Regions from separate parts of the Stenotrophomonas sp. STEN054 genome, predicted to be linked through region 2. Evidence: predicted binding sites of a transcription regulator. Region 2 holds the regulator's gene; the other holds the start of a gene.

Region 1 (6,885 bases), on a different contig from region 2:
GGCTGGCGGCCTCGGCAGTCTTGGCGCTCAGCCCCGCCAGCAGGCGCAGCTGGCAGTAGTCCTCAACAATCGGCACGCCATCGCGGAACTGGCAGCTCGTCGAATCGTTCATGCGTCATCTCCCGGGTGTCGGGCTATCCTGCCGCAGTCTCGTCGCAGCCGCTGCGACCCCCACCCATGGAACGCCCATGTGCTATTCCGCCCTGATCCGCGCCGACTACGCCAAGCTCGTCCGTGAGTACGGCGCGGTGCTGTCGTTGGAAGAATTCGCCGAGCTGTACGCACACGATCCCGGCAAGAAGCGGCCGAAGACGCCCAAGGCCATGGACGATGGTTTTGCCGGTGCACGCACCGAACAGGGCCGCGACATCGTGGCGAAGATCCAGCAATGGCATGCCGAGGAGCAGCAGACGCTGCAGGCCGAATTGCTGAAGCAGGGCGAACGGCGCGACATCGCCAACGCCATCCTCGCCACGCGGCCCACACAGAAGGCACGCAACGACCTGCGCGTGGCCAGCAACCGCATCGAGCGTGCACAGGCCCGCCTGGACGATCTGCACCGTGTGCAGCTGCTGCCGCGCGACAACCGCATCTTCCCCGGCACCTACGCACCGGTGATGGTCAGCGAGAACGGGCAGCGGGTGATCAAGCCGATGCGCTACCAGTGCCGCCTGCCGGACAAGCCCGCACGCAACGACGTGCTCTATCCGGGCACCTACAACGCGCGCCGTGACAGCCTGGAAGGCTACTGGCGCGGCGCCTTCGGCCTGCGCCATGGCGTGGTCGTGGTCAGCGCGTTCTACGAGCATGTCCCGCGCCATGCCATCGCCGGTCGCAGCCTGGGTGCCGATGAGAAGGAACAGGACGTGGTGCTGGAATTCCGCCCCGACCCACCGCGCGACCTGTTGCTGGCCTGCCTGTGGGCCGAATGGGAAGGACCGGAGGGGCGGCTGCTGTCCTTCGCCGCGATCACCGACGTACCGCCGGCCGACGTGGCTGCCGCTGGCCATGACCGCGGCGTGGTGCCGATCCGTCGCGAACACCTGGACGCCTGGCTCAATCCCGATCCGGCCCAGCTGGCCACGCAGCACGCCATCCTCGATGACCGCGAGGATCTGCGTTACGTCTACGAAGAAGCGGCCTGAGCCGGAAGACTGCGCTCAGGCCCGCGCGCTGGTACGGCCGACCGCGCGCAGCAGGGCCTGCGACAGATCCACCGACAGATAGGGTTTCACCAGCAGCACGCCGCCGCGCATCGATGCGGGCAGCTGATCGGTGGTCATGCCGGTGGCCAGCACGAAGGGCACGCCCGCTGCAGTGAGCGCCGCGGCGACCGGTTCACTGGTTTCGTTTCGGGCCAGCCGGTAGTCCAGCAGTGCCACGTCCGGCGAGGTTTCCTGCAGCAGGCGCAGCGAATCAGCAACCGTCGCCGCCAGGCCGACGACCACGGCGCCGGCCTGCACCAGCTGCATCTGCAGCAAGGCCGCACTCATTTCGTCGTTTTCGACCACCAACACGCGCAGATCCTGCAACGCTGCCATGGGGCCTCCCCCCACCTGTTAAGCCGATCCAGTATAGCCATCAGCCAGCCATTGCCGACAGGACGGCGGGCTTCCGGCCCTGTCCGAACGGGCCTCTATGAAGGCCCGCCGGGCTCGGTTACACTAGCCCGCTGCTGCCGGTGTGGCGGAATGGTATACGCAGCTGACTCAAAATCAGCCGGGGGTGACCCCATGAAGGTTCGAGTCCTTTCACCGGCACCATCGAACAAAAGGCCAGGTCATCGACCTGGCCTTTTGCGTTTCGGGAGGCTCATCCCCCGGCTTCAGGGCACCACCCGCAGCATCGGCGTGCGCTGTGCCGTCGAACTGCCCTGCCCCGCATCCACCCGGAATCCGGCCACGGTCTGCAGCAGCTGCGCGGACTGCTCCTCCATGCTGCGTGCCGCCGCCGAGGCCTCTTCCACCAGTGCCGCGTTCTGCTGCGTGCCCTGGTCGATCAGGTCCACGGCCTGGTTCATCTGCTGGATGTCATCGCTCTGCTGCTGGGCGGCCGTGCTGATCTGGGTCATCAGGTCACTGACACGGCGTACGTCGCGCACGATCTCATCCATGGTGCGCCCGGCACTTTCCACCTGCGCGGTGCCGGCGCCGACATTGGCCACCGATGCGTCGATAAGCTGCTTGATCTCCTTGGCCGCGCTGGCCGAACGCTGCGACAGCTCACGGATCTCGGTGGCCACCACGGCGAAACCACGACCATGCTGGCCGGCGCGCGCCGCCTCCACCGCCGCGTTCAACGCGAGGATGTTGGTCTGGAACGCAATGCCGTCGATCACCCCGATGATGTCGACGATGCGGCGCGAGGAGGCGTTGATCATCGCCATGGTCGAGACCACTTCATGCACCACGGTGCCACCGCGCGCAGCCACGTCCGCCGCGCCGCCGGCGAGTTCGCTGGCCTGGCGTGCGTTGGTGGCGGTGCGCTGCACGGTGTCGGCCAGACCCTTCATCGACACCGCCGTTTCCTCCAGCGAGGCCGCCTGCTGCTCGGTGCGCTGGGACAGATCGCTGTTGCCCTGCGCGATCTCGGTTGCGCCCACCGCAATGGTGTCGGCGGCGAACTTGATCTGGCCGAGGATGCCGGCCATCGCCTCCACCAGCGCATTGACGCCCTCGCACAGCTCGGCGATCGGGCCGCGCTTGTCGGTCATGTCCACGTGGTGGGTCAGATCGCCCTGTTTTGCCGCCGCCACCACTTCGCGGGTCTGCGCAACGGCGCGCTGGGTGGCCTGGTTCTCGTGCACCTGGGCAGTGATGTCGGTCGCGTACTTCACCACCTTGAACGGGCGGCCGTTCATGTCGAGGATCGGGTTGTAAGACGCCTGGATCCAGACCTCGCGCCCGCCCTTGCCCAGCCGCCGGTACTGGCCGGCGTCGTACTCGCCACGGCCCAGTTTTTCCCAGAACTGCCGGTATTCGGCACTCCTGCGATCGTCGGGTTCGACGAACAGGGAATGGTGCTGGCCGCGGACCTCGTCCAGCGTGTAGCCGGTGGCAGCCAGGAAGTTGGCGTTGGCCGACAGGACGCGTCCATCCAGGCAGAACTCGATGACTGCCTGCGACTTGTCGATCGCCGCCAGCTGGCCCGCGGAATCGGCGGCCTGCAGCTTCTGCGCGGTGATGTCGGTGGCGAACTTCACCACCTTGTACGGCCGCCCCTGGCGATCCAGCACCGGGTTGTACGAGGCCTGGATCCAGATCTCGCGCCCGCCCTTGCCGAAGCGCCGGTACTGGCCGGCGTCGAACTCGCCGCGCGCCAGCCGCGCCCAGAACTCGCGGTACTCGGCGCTGCGGGCATGCTCGGGATCGACGAACAGGGAATGATGCTGGCCCTGGATCTCGTCCAGGCGGTAGCCCACCGCCTGCAGGAAGTTGTCGTTGGCCTGCAGGATGGTGCCATCCAGGGCGAACTCGATCACCGCCTGCACGCGATGCAGCGCGGCCACCTGCGCGGCCAGCTCATCCTGGCGGCGGTCCTGCGCGGACAGTTCGGTGGTGGTGCGGTGGCCGCCCAGCGCGCCCAGCAACACGCGCCAGGGCGAAAAACGGGAGTGCGGGTCGGCCGGTGTCTGCTCACCCGCCGTGAATCCTGGCATCAGCATCGTGGGTTCCTCGGAGTCCAATGAAATGCAATCCGGCGGGCGGGTGCCCGGCGGGGCCATCAATTGCCTGGACTTGCAGACGCGCGGGGGAAGCGTCCTTGTTCGTTGTGCGCGTAGAGCTCTGGACTGCGGACTGCGGAAGGCGGTACACACAGCACGGACCGCCCGTCGGGGGCAGCCTGGAGTCCAGCCGCGAGGGACAGGAGCGGGATCCAGTCAGGTTATCGGCGGGCGGGTCGCGGCCTTTAGGGGCATTTGCAGCCCCCGCGTCTTCACAGAACCCGGCGATACCGCAGCTTGCCCTCGGCCTCGCCCCGGGGCTGGTAACCGTTGCGCTCCAGCAGGGCCACGATCTGCGGGAAGGCCTGCGAGGTCTTCACCTCGATGCTGTCGTAGCCCTGCGCGGCACAGCGCTGCTGGGTTTCCAGCACGGCCTGGGCGATACCCTGGCGGCGATGTGCCGGATGGATGCCGCCAACCCAGCCGTAGAAGCGCCGGCGGTCCAGCGCGTAGCCCACCTTGAAGCCGACCAGTTCGCCGCCCTGCTCGGCCACCAGCACCAGGTGGCGACGGCCAGCCAGGTGCTGCATGTAGGTGGCGTGCGTGCGCCCCTGGCCCAGCTCGCCCACGCCCCGCAGCACCTGCAGGGCTTCGTCCAGAGTGCCTACCCTTACCAGCATCGTGTTCCTCCGCGGTCAGCGTTGCCGCCACATCATCCAGCGCAGCACGGCGATGGCCAGCACCGCCGGCAGATAACCGAGACTGCCTACCCAGACCAGCAACGCCGCAGTCACCCAGTTACTGCCGCCGCCAAAGATCCACGGCGTGGTCTGCAGCACATGCAGGGCCAGCGGCAGCAGCAGTACCGGCGACAGCCGCAGAAGCTGCCAGCGCCAGCCAGCGGCCCGACAAAGCCGATGATCGCACCGAGCAGTGCGGCGATCGTCACGATGGGGAGTGCAGCGTCCATGTCGTCGTTCGTTCCAGCCTGCAGCGTCCATTGTGGCCCATGCCCCGCCTGGCTGCGATGCAGGCAGCGGCCGGATGGTTGTAATGACCAACGGAGGATTACATCGCACGGCGTCGCGTGCAGGATCGTCGTCATCACGGATGCATCCATTGCAGGGAGAAGCTCATGTTCAAACGTCATGCGCCGCAATCCGCTGCGCTACGCGGAAACCGCGCAGACCTACTGCTTCGATACCACGGCGGCACAGGCGGCCACCGGCATGGATGTCCCGGTCGCAAGCGGCGAAGCAGAGCGTTTGCTGGCGGGGTTGCCAAAGGATGCAACGCCCTCGCAACGGCGCCATCTTGCTGCCGTCCTGCTTGCAGCGGGCGAACCAGGCTCTGCACAAGTGCAGTGGCTTCGCCTGCAGGTTCCGGAGCGGCATGCTGGCGACGGGCTGACGCCTGCCCTGGTACAGACCCTTGAAGCGCATAGGGTACGTCGACAGGAAACGTTCCAGGTTGCTGCCGTGCTTGCGGCGCGGTTGGGACACGACCGCCTCTGGCCGGTGGATGACCACACGGCCGATTCACCCACGCCGCCGGAACAGGCCGAAGCCGGTCGCAAAGCGCTGGAAGCCGTCTGGGACAACCCCTATGTGCAGGCGATGAAGGACGCTGACACGCCGCTGTATGCGGCGCTTGCTGCGCCAGATGGCGTTCTTGCCCTGTATCGCGCTTACAACCGCCCCGAATGGGCTGAACTTGCCTACCGTGCAGACTTCGGCGCTGCGCTGCAGGACCCCTCCCCCGAGGCATTCGGGCGCAATTACCTCGGCTACTGGGAAACCCGCAACCTGCGCATGGTTGCCAACATCCGCTCGCCATTGTCGGTGCTTCGCATAAAGGCTACTACGAGGCCTACCTCGACCAGATGCATGACGTGCGGCTGGTGGATACAGCGTCTGTTCTGCGCTAGAGGACTGCGTAGCTCGGCCCGGTCAGCGGCGCCCATTGCGCCACAGCACGGCGCTGGCGCCGATGATGCAGCCCAGGGTCGCCAGCAGTGCACTGGCGACCCCCCACTGCAATACGGGCACCAGCGACTGCGCCAACGGATCGAGGCGAAGCTGCTCCAGGCGCAGGCCGCCGGCCAGCGCCAGCAGCCAGCCAATGCAGGCGGGGGCGTAGGCACCGACGATAGGTGTGTTCCAACGGTTCATGGCAACTCCCTGCTGAAATGGCGATGGAAAGATTGTTCCGCCCCGCCCTCTCACAGATTGAGATCGCATCAACGCGCTTGTGATACGTACTGGTTCAGCCCGCTTCGTTGTCCTCGCCGCGCAGTTCACCCAGCTCGCCCTGCACCTGCACGTTGTTGCGGCCCATGGCCTTGGCCCGGTAGCACTGGGCATCGGCCGACGCCACTGCCTCGTCCACGGTCATGCCCGCCTCCAGCGGCGCGATGCCGATGCTGGCGCCGATCCGCAGCCGGGCCGTGTCCCACGGGATGGACAGCGCGGTCAGGGTGTGCAGCAGTTCACGGCCGATGCGCGCGGCCCGGCGCGGACCACAGCCGGGCAGGATCACCGCGAACTCGTCGCCCCCCAGCCGCGCCACGATGTCCGAATCGCGCACGCCATGGCGCAGCACGCTGGCCACCGCCCACAGCACGGCATCACCAGCCAGATGACCCCAGGTATCGTTGATTGGCTTGAAGCGATCCAGATCGATGAACATCAGCGAGGCCGCCTGGCCGGTCCGCTCGACGCGGGTGATCGCCTGCTGCAGGTGAGCCTCGAAACCCCGGCGGTTGCCCAGTTCGGTCAAGGGATCGATCTCGGCCAGATGGCGTGCCTCGCGCTCGCGGGCGCGTTGCTGGGTATCGTCGCGCAGCACCCACACCGCGCCACGCACCTGGCCGTCGTCATCGCGCAGCCAGGCGCGGGTCAGGTCCACCGGCACCGTGGCCGCGCCCAGCCGCATCAGCAGGTCAGCATGCAGGTCCACCGCGTTGCTGTCCGGATCCAGCAGCACGGCGACATCCAGCACCGAGCCCGGCGCGTACTCGGTGGTCAGCGACAGCACGTCCTGCACGTTGTGCCCGGCCAGGGCCAGCGCGTTGTCACCCGCCAGGATGCGCACGGCCGCAGCGTTGGCGTACTCGATACGTCCTTCTAGGGTCACGCTCAGCACCAGGTCGGCCACCGCATCCAGGGTGATGCGGCTGCGCTGCTCGGTTTCGTAGAGGCGCTGCTCGCTGCTGCGCTGGG
Region 2 (6,885 bases):
AGAAGGCGGCGTGATCGCCCTGGTGGGCCCGACCGGTGCCGGCAAGACCACCACCATCGCCAAGCTGGCCTCGCGCTTCGCTGAAAAGCATGCTCCGCGTGACGTCGCCCTTGTGACCACCGACACGATGCGCATCGGCGCCCGTGAGCAGCTGTACGGCTACGGCCGCCAGCTCGGCATCGCCGTCCACGAGGCCAACAGCGGCACCGACCTCGACCAGCTGCTGGAGCGCCTGCAGGACTACAAGCTGGTACTGATCGACACCGCCGGCCTCGGCCCGCGCGACCGTGCCCTGGCCGCCCAGCTGCAGTGGCTGAGGGCCGCGCGCCAGGTGCGCACCCTGCTGGTGCTGCCGGCCAATACCAGCTTCGGCGACATGGACGAGGTCGTCCGCCGCTTCGGCGCGGCCAACCTGCAGGGCCTGGTGCTGAGCAAGCTGGACGAGACCGGCCGCTTCGGCAACGCCCTTTCGGTGGCCGTCGACCACTCGCTGCCGATCACCTGGGTGACCGATGGCCAGGACGTCCCGGAGGACCTGCACCGGGCCAGTGCAGCCAATCTCGTACTTCGCCTTGAAGATTTGCGCCGAGCGGCCGATATGCCCTGCAACCCGGAGTTGAACCATGCCGTCGCGTGAGTACGCCAAGCTGACCAATACCTTCCCGCTGTCGGCGACCCGCAGCGAGCCGCTCGGCCCTGTCCGCACCATCGCGGTGAGCGGCGGCAAGGGCGGCGTGGGCAAGACCAACGTGTCGGCCAACCTGGCCGTGGCTCTGGCGGGCATGGGCAAGCGCACCCTGCTGCTGGACGCCGACCTGGGCCTGGCCAACATCGACGTCATCCTCGGACTGAACCCTAAGTTCACCCTGGCTGACCTGGTGGCCGGCCGCTGCAGCCTGGACGACGTGATCATCGAGGGCCCCAACGGAGTACTGGTGGTCCCGGCCGCCTCGGGCCGCCGGCACATGGCCGAACTGGCCCCGGCCGAGCACGTCGGCCTGGTCAACGTGTTCTCCGAACTTGAACGCGAGCTGGACATCATGGTGGTGGACACCGCTGCCGGCATCACCGATGGCGTACTGACCTTCTGCCAGGCCGCGCAGGACACCGTGGTGGTGGTCTGCGATGAGCCGGCCTCGATCACCGACGCCTACGCGTTGATCAAGGTGCTCTCGCGCGAACGTGGCGTGGACCGCATCCAGGTGGTGGCCAACATGGTGCGTGACCCCAACGAGGGCCGCGTGCTGTACGAAAAGCTGACCCGCGTCTGCGAGAAGTTCCTCGCCGATGTCTCGCTGAACTACCTGGGCTGCGTGCCGCAGGATGACTGGCTGCGGCTGTCGGTGCAGCGCCAGCAGCCGGTGGTCAAGGCCTACCCGTCGAGCCCGGCCGCGCTGGCGATCACCGAGATCGCCCGCCGCACCGCCCGCTGGCAGGCGCCGACCGAACCGCGTGGCGGCGTCGAGTTCTTCCTCGAACGCATCCTCAAGCAGCGTGGGGTGACCGTATGAAAGGTGCAGCCCAGTACAAGGAAGTCCAGCGCGCCAGCGCGACCGATGTCATCGCCCAGCACTCCGATCTGGTGCGCCGCATCGCCCACCACCTGGCGGCACGCCTGCCAGCCAGCGTCGAGGTGGACGACCTGATCCAGGCCGGCATGATGGGCCTGATCGAAGCCTCGCGCAGCTATGACGCCGACCAGGGCGCGTCGTTCGAGACCTATGCCTCGATCCGCATCCGTGGCTCGATGATCGACGAGATCCGCCGTGGTGACTGGGTGCCGCGCTCGGTGCACCGCCGTGCCCGCGACGCCGCCGCTACCATCCGCCGCCTGGAACAGAGCAGCGGCCGCGCCGCCAGCGCCACCGAGGTGGCCGCGGCGATGGACATGCCCCTGCCCGAGTACCTGCGCCTGATGGAAGACGCCTCGCGTGGCCAGGTGCTGAGCCTGGAATCGCGCATCGAGGACCAGGGCGAGCTGGACACCGTCGCCCAGGGCGGACCAACCCCGCAGCAGGTGCTGGAACGCGGTGAATTCGGCCGCGAACTGGGCAAGGCCATCGGCCACCTGCCCGAGCGCGAACAGCTGGTGCTGTCGCTGTACTACGAGCAGGAGCTGAACCTGAAGGAGATCGGCGCGGTGCTCGGCGTGAGCGAATCGCGGGTCTGCCAGATCCACGGCCAGGCCGTGCTGCGCCTGCGCGGCCGGTTGAAGGTCTTCGAGGCGGCCGACGCCGGCCTCGAGCAATGAACATGCGCGAGGCGGCTGCCCCCGGCCGCCCGCAATGAACAACAAAGGAACTCTGCTTTGAACAAGAACATGCGCATCCTGATCGTTGACGATTTCTCGACCATGCGTCGTATCGTCAAGAACCTGCTGGGCGATCTGGGCTTCACCAACACCGCCGAAGCCGAGGACGGGCATGCCGCGCTGTCGTTGCTGCAGAGCCAGCCGTTCGATTTCGTGGTCACCGACTGGAACATGCCGGTGATGACCGGCATCGAGCTTCTCAAGGCGATCCGCGCCGATGCAAAGCTGAAGACGTTGCCGGTGCTGATGGTGACCGCCGAAGCCAAGCGCGAGCAGATCATCGAAGCGGCCCAGAGCGGCGTCAACGGCTACATCATCAAGCCGTTCACCGCGCAGACCCTGGAAGAGAAGCTCGGCAAGATCTTCGAACGCCTGGCAGCGAGCGCCTGATGGACGCCCAGGTCGACAGAAGCGCCCTCGCCCTGCGCCTGCAGGAGGCCCTGGATGCATTGGAGTCGGGTGACGAGACCGCCTGGCGCCAGCGCATCGACAGCCTGGTGGCCGCGCGCACCCAGCCGATGATGAGCGGCCTTTCCCGGCTGGCCCGCGAGCTGGGCCAGGCCCTGGGCGAACTGCCGACCGTGCCCGACGAGGCCGGCGAGCTGGACGATGCCTGCGCACGCCTGGACCACGTCGTGGCGATGACCGAACAGGCCACCCACCGCACCCTGGACCTGGCCGAGGAATGCCGCGCCCTGACCGAACAGCTGCGCGCCGATGGCCTGCAGCCGGGCCAGGACGAACAGCTTGAGCGCATCCGCCACAACCTGACCGAGATCGCCCTGACCCAGAGCTACCAGGACCTGACCGGGCAGATCATCCGTCGCGTGGTCGGCATCGTCCGCCGCGTGCACGAAGGCTTCGGCGCGCTCGGCCTGCCGCCGGAACAGCATCGCACCGACCCGGAACTTGCCGGGCCGGCACTGAAGGGACTGGACCGCCACGCGGTCTCGCAGAACGACGCCGACGACCTCCTGTCGGACCTGGGGCTGTAAGCATGAGCGCGGTTGCCGACGACATCACTGCCGATTTCATCATCGAGGCGCAGGAAATCCTGGATCGCCTGGGCGAACAGCTGGTGTCGCTGGAACAGGCACCGCAGGACAACGACCAGCTCAACGCGGTCTTCCGTGGTTACCACACGCTGAAGGGTGGCGCCGGCTTTCTCGGCATCACCGCCATGGTCGAGCTGTGCCATGCGGCGGAAGAAGCGCTGGGCGCCGCGCGTGCCGGCCAGGCCGTGCTGCAGGCCCATCACTTCGATGCCGCCCAGCAGTCACTGGACTATCTGCAGTCGATGCTCGACGCGGTGTCGTCCGGCACTGAACCCGGCTACGCGCCGCCGGAACTGATCGCCCAGTTCGACGTGCACGGTGGCGCGAGCCCCGCCGCTAGCGCCGCCACGGCGGCCGCGCCTGCTGCAGGTGGCGACCTGATCACCGACGACGAGTTCGAGGCACTGCTCGACCAGCTGCACGGCGGCAACGCCCCGACCGCGGTCGCACCGCCGAAGAAAGCTGACGACGGCCTGATCAGCGAGGAGGAGTTCGAAGCCCTGCTCGACCAGCTGCATGGCGGTGCCGTGCCCGGCGCCAAGCCGGTGGCCGCGGTGCCGGTCGCGGCCCCGCCGGCAACGGCACCTGCTCCGCGTGCGCCGGCCAAGCCGGCGGCGAACAAGCCGGTGGCCGAAGCCGAACACACCGTGCGCGTGGATACCAAGCGCCTGGACGCCATCGTCAACCTGATCGGCGAACTGGTGCTGTCACGGAACCGGCTCAAGACCCTGCGCACCCGCCTGCGCGACGAAGAGCTGGACCGCGCCGTTTCGACGCTGGACATCGCCACCGCGCGCCTGCAGTCGGCGGTCATGCGCACCCGCATGCAGCCGGTCGGCAAGGTGTTCTCGCGCTTCCCGAAGGTGGCGCGCGACGTCGCCCGTTCGCTGCAGAAGGAAGTGGACCTGGAGCTGATCGGCGCCGAGACCGAACTGGACCGCAACCTGGTCGAAGCGCTGGCCGACCCGCTGGTGCACCTGGTGCGCAACGCCATCGACCACGGCGTGGAAATGCCCGACCTGCGTGAAGCCCAGGGCAAGCCGCGGATGGGCCATGTGCGCCTGTCGGCACAGCAGGAAGGCGACTACGTCAGCATCGAAGTGCAGGACGACGGCGCCGGCATCGATCCGGAAAAGCTGCGCGCCAAGGCGCGCGAGAAGGGCCTGATCGATCCGGAAGCCGCCGCACGCCTGAGCAGTGAGGAATGCCTGCACCTGGTGTTCCTGCCCGGCTTCTCGACCAAGCAGCAGGTCACCGATATTTCGGGCCGCGGCGTCGGCATGGACGTGGTGCAGTCGCGCATCCGCGAACTGAGCGGCCAGATCCAGATCCAGTCCGAACTGGGCCGCGGCAGCCGCTTCCTGATCCGCGTACCACTCACCCTGGCCATCCTGCCGACCCTGCTGGTGCAGGCCGGCGAGGATGTCTACGCCCTGCCGCTGGCCCGCGTGATGGAAGTGCTGCACGCACCGCGCACCTCGCTGGGCTGGTTCGATGGCCGTGCGGTGCTGGACCGCCGCTCGCACACCCTGCCGCTGGTCGACCTGCGCCAGTGGCTGGATGTGACGCCGGCCGCCTCCACCCTGCTGACCATCGTGGTGCTGCAGGCCGGCGAAGCCCGCTTCGGCCTGGTCGTGGACCAGGTGCGCGGCCGCGAGGAAGTGGTGATCAAGCCGCTGCCCAAGGCCCTGCGCGGCCTGCGCGGTTACGCCGGTGCAACGTTGATCGGCGATGGTCGCATGGCCCTGATCCTGGACGTGGACGGCCTGCGCTGAAGCCCCGCCGGTCATGGCCCGGCAACCCGAAAACTGTGACTACCGTCTGTACACGATCTACCGGTGTCTCAAGTCCCATTCACACAAGCCGATACCGGACCCATGGATAGACTCAGCCTTATTGGACTCTTTCTCGCCCTGGCCTCATTGGTCGGCGGCAGCATCCTGAAAGGCGCCGGCCTGGCTTCGCTGTGGTCGCCTGCCGCCTTCGTGATCGTGATCGTCGGCACCGTGGCGTCAATCCTGCTGCACACCGCCCCGGCGGTGTTCAAGCACGCCTTCAAGATCGTGCGCTGGGTCGTGCGCCCGCCGCACAGCGATCGCCACGAACTGATCAAGCAGATCGTCGAGTGGAGCAACATCGCCCGCCGCCAGGGCCTGCTGGGCCTGGAATCGCAGGTGGAAGCACAGCGCGACCCGTTCCTGCGCAAGGGCCTGCAGCTGCTGGTCGATGGCGTGGAGCCGGAATCGATCCGGCACATGCTGGAAATCGAACTGAGCGGCCAGGAACACCAGGACCAGGCCGCGGCCAAGGTCTTCGAGGCAATGGGCATCTATGCACCGACCCTGGGCATCATCGGCGCCGTGCTGGGCCTGATCGCAGTGATGAAGAACCTGGCCGACCCCAGCAAGCTGGGCCACGGCATCGCCGCCGCGTTCACCGCAACCATTTACGGCATCGCCTCGGCCAACCTGCTGTTCCTGCCCATCGCCGCCAAGCTGAAGGGCGTGATCGCGCACACCACCCGCGATCGCGAAATGGTCATCGAAGGCCTGATCTCGATCGCCCAGGGCGAGAACCCGCGCAACATCGAAACCAACCTCACCGGCTTCCTGCACTGACATGGCCCGCCGCAAGCACCACGAAGAGCACGCCAATCACGAGGCATGGGCCATCCCCTATGCCGACCTGATGACGTTGCTGCTCGCCTTCTTCGTGGTCATGTATGCCATTTCCTCGGTCAACGAGGGCAAGTACCGGATCATGGCCGATGCCCTGACCGATGCCTTCGGCGGTGCGCCGCGCACCATCAACCCGGTGCAGGTGGGCAACAAGCAGGTGCAGGGCGGCGGCTGGGACAGCCCCTCTGTAATCAAGTCGGGCACGAAGATCGGTCCGTCCGCACCCGCGCCCACCCACGACCCCACCCTGCTGCCGGCGATGGCCTCGCAGATGCGCATGCCGGTCTCTGTGCACAACCAGGAACAGATCGCGCGCGCCGAGCGCCAGCTCAACAGCATCGCCGATCGACTGACCGCCGCGCTGTCGCCGCTGATCGATCGCGGCATGATCAGCGTGCGCCGCACCGAGCTGTGGATCGAAGTCGAGATCAACAGCGACATCCTGTTCCCGACCGGCTCGGCCGCGCTGGACGTGCACGCACGGCAGACCCTGGCCAGCCTGGCCGACGTACTGCGGGACGTGCCCAACAGCGTGCGCGTGGAAGGGCACACCGACGACGTGCCGATCGCCACCGCCACGTTCCCGTCCAACTGGGAGCTCTCGGCCGGTCGCGCCGCCAGCGTGGTGCACCTGTTCGCCGACCAGGGCGTGCAGCCCTCGCGGCTGGCCATGGTGGGCTACGGCCAGTTCCGCCCGCGCGACGCCAATGACAGCGCGCAGGGCCGCAACCGCAACCGGCGGGTGATGGTCATCATTCTGGCCGACACCAGCCATGCGGTCGATCCGCTGGGCGATCGCCTGAATGCCGCTGCAGGTGGCGGCAGTGCCGCCGCCGGCGCG

Evidence for each region. Region 2 encodes FliA, which starts transcription of late flagellar genes. Its sites were predicted from a motif close to TAAAGTTTNNCNNNCNNNGGCCGATAA; they were not measured.
Region 1: AC1VXD_RS08070 (methyl-accepting chemotaxis protein) is a predicted target of FliA. The motif match lies at 3,886-3,912, and genes of this name have one in related genera.

What each region holds. Positions count from the first base shown of each region.
Region 1 is NZ_JBXFWG010000015.1:26,524-33,408, reverse strand. It holds gene AC1VXD_RS08090 (GNAT family N-acetyltransferase) at 1-112, opposite strand, end outside; gene AC1VXD_RS08085 (SOS response-associated peptidase family protein) at 189-1,145, shown strand; gene AC1VXD_RS08080 (response regulator) at 1,161-1,541, opposite strand; tRNA gene AC1VXD_RS08075 (tRNA-Leu) at 1,678-1,763, shown strand; gene AC1VXD_RS08070 (methyl-accepting chemotaxis protein) at 1,826-3,664, opposite strand; gene AC1VXD_RS08065 (GNAT family N-acetyltransferase) at 3,937-4,344, opposite strand; gene AC1VXD_RS08060 (hypothetical protein) at 4,360-4,665, opposite strand; partial or broken gene AC1VXD_RS08055 (DUF5694 domain-containing protein) at 4,813-5,591, shown strand; gene AC1VXD_RS08050 (hypothetical protein) at 5,614-5,835, opposite strand; gene AC1VXD_RS08045 (PAS domain S-box protein) at 5,930-6,885, opposite strand, start outside.
Region 2 is NZ_JBXFWG010000012.1:75,391-82,275, forward strand. It holds gene flhF (flagellar biosynthesis GTPase FlhF) at 1-637, shown strand, start outside; gene AC1VXD_RS06945 (MinD/ParA family ATP-binding protein) at 624-1,511, shown strand; gene AC1VXD_RS06950 (RNA polymerase sigma factor FliA) at 1,508-2,251, shown strand; gene cheY (chemotaxis response regulator CheY) at 2,309-2,701, shown strand; gene AC1VXD_RS06960 (protein phosphatase CheZ) at 2,701-3,306, shown strand; gene AC1VXD_RS06965 (chemotaxis protein CheA) at 3,309-5,141, shown strand; gene AC1VXD_RS06970 (flagellar motor protein) at 5,244-5,984, shown strand; gene motD (flagellar motor protein MotD) at 5,986-6,885, shown strand, end outside.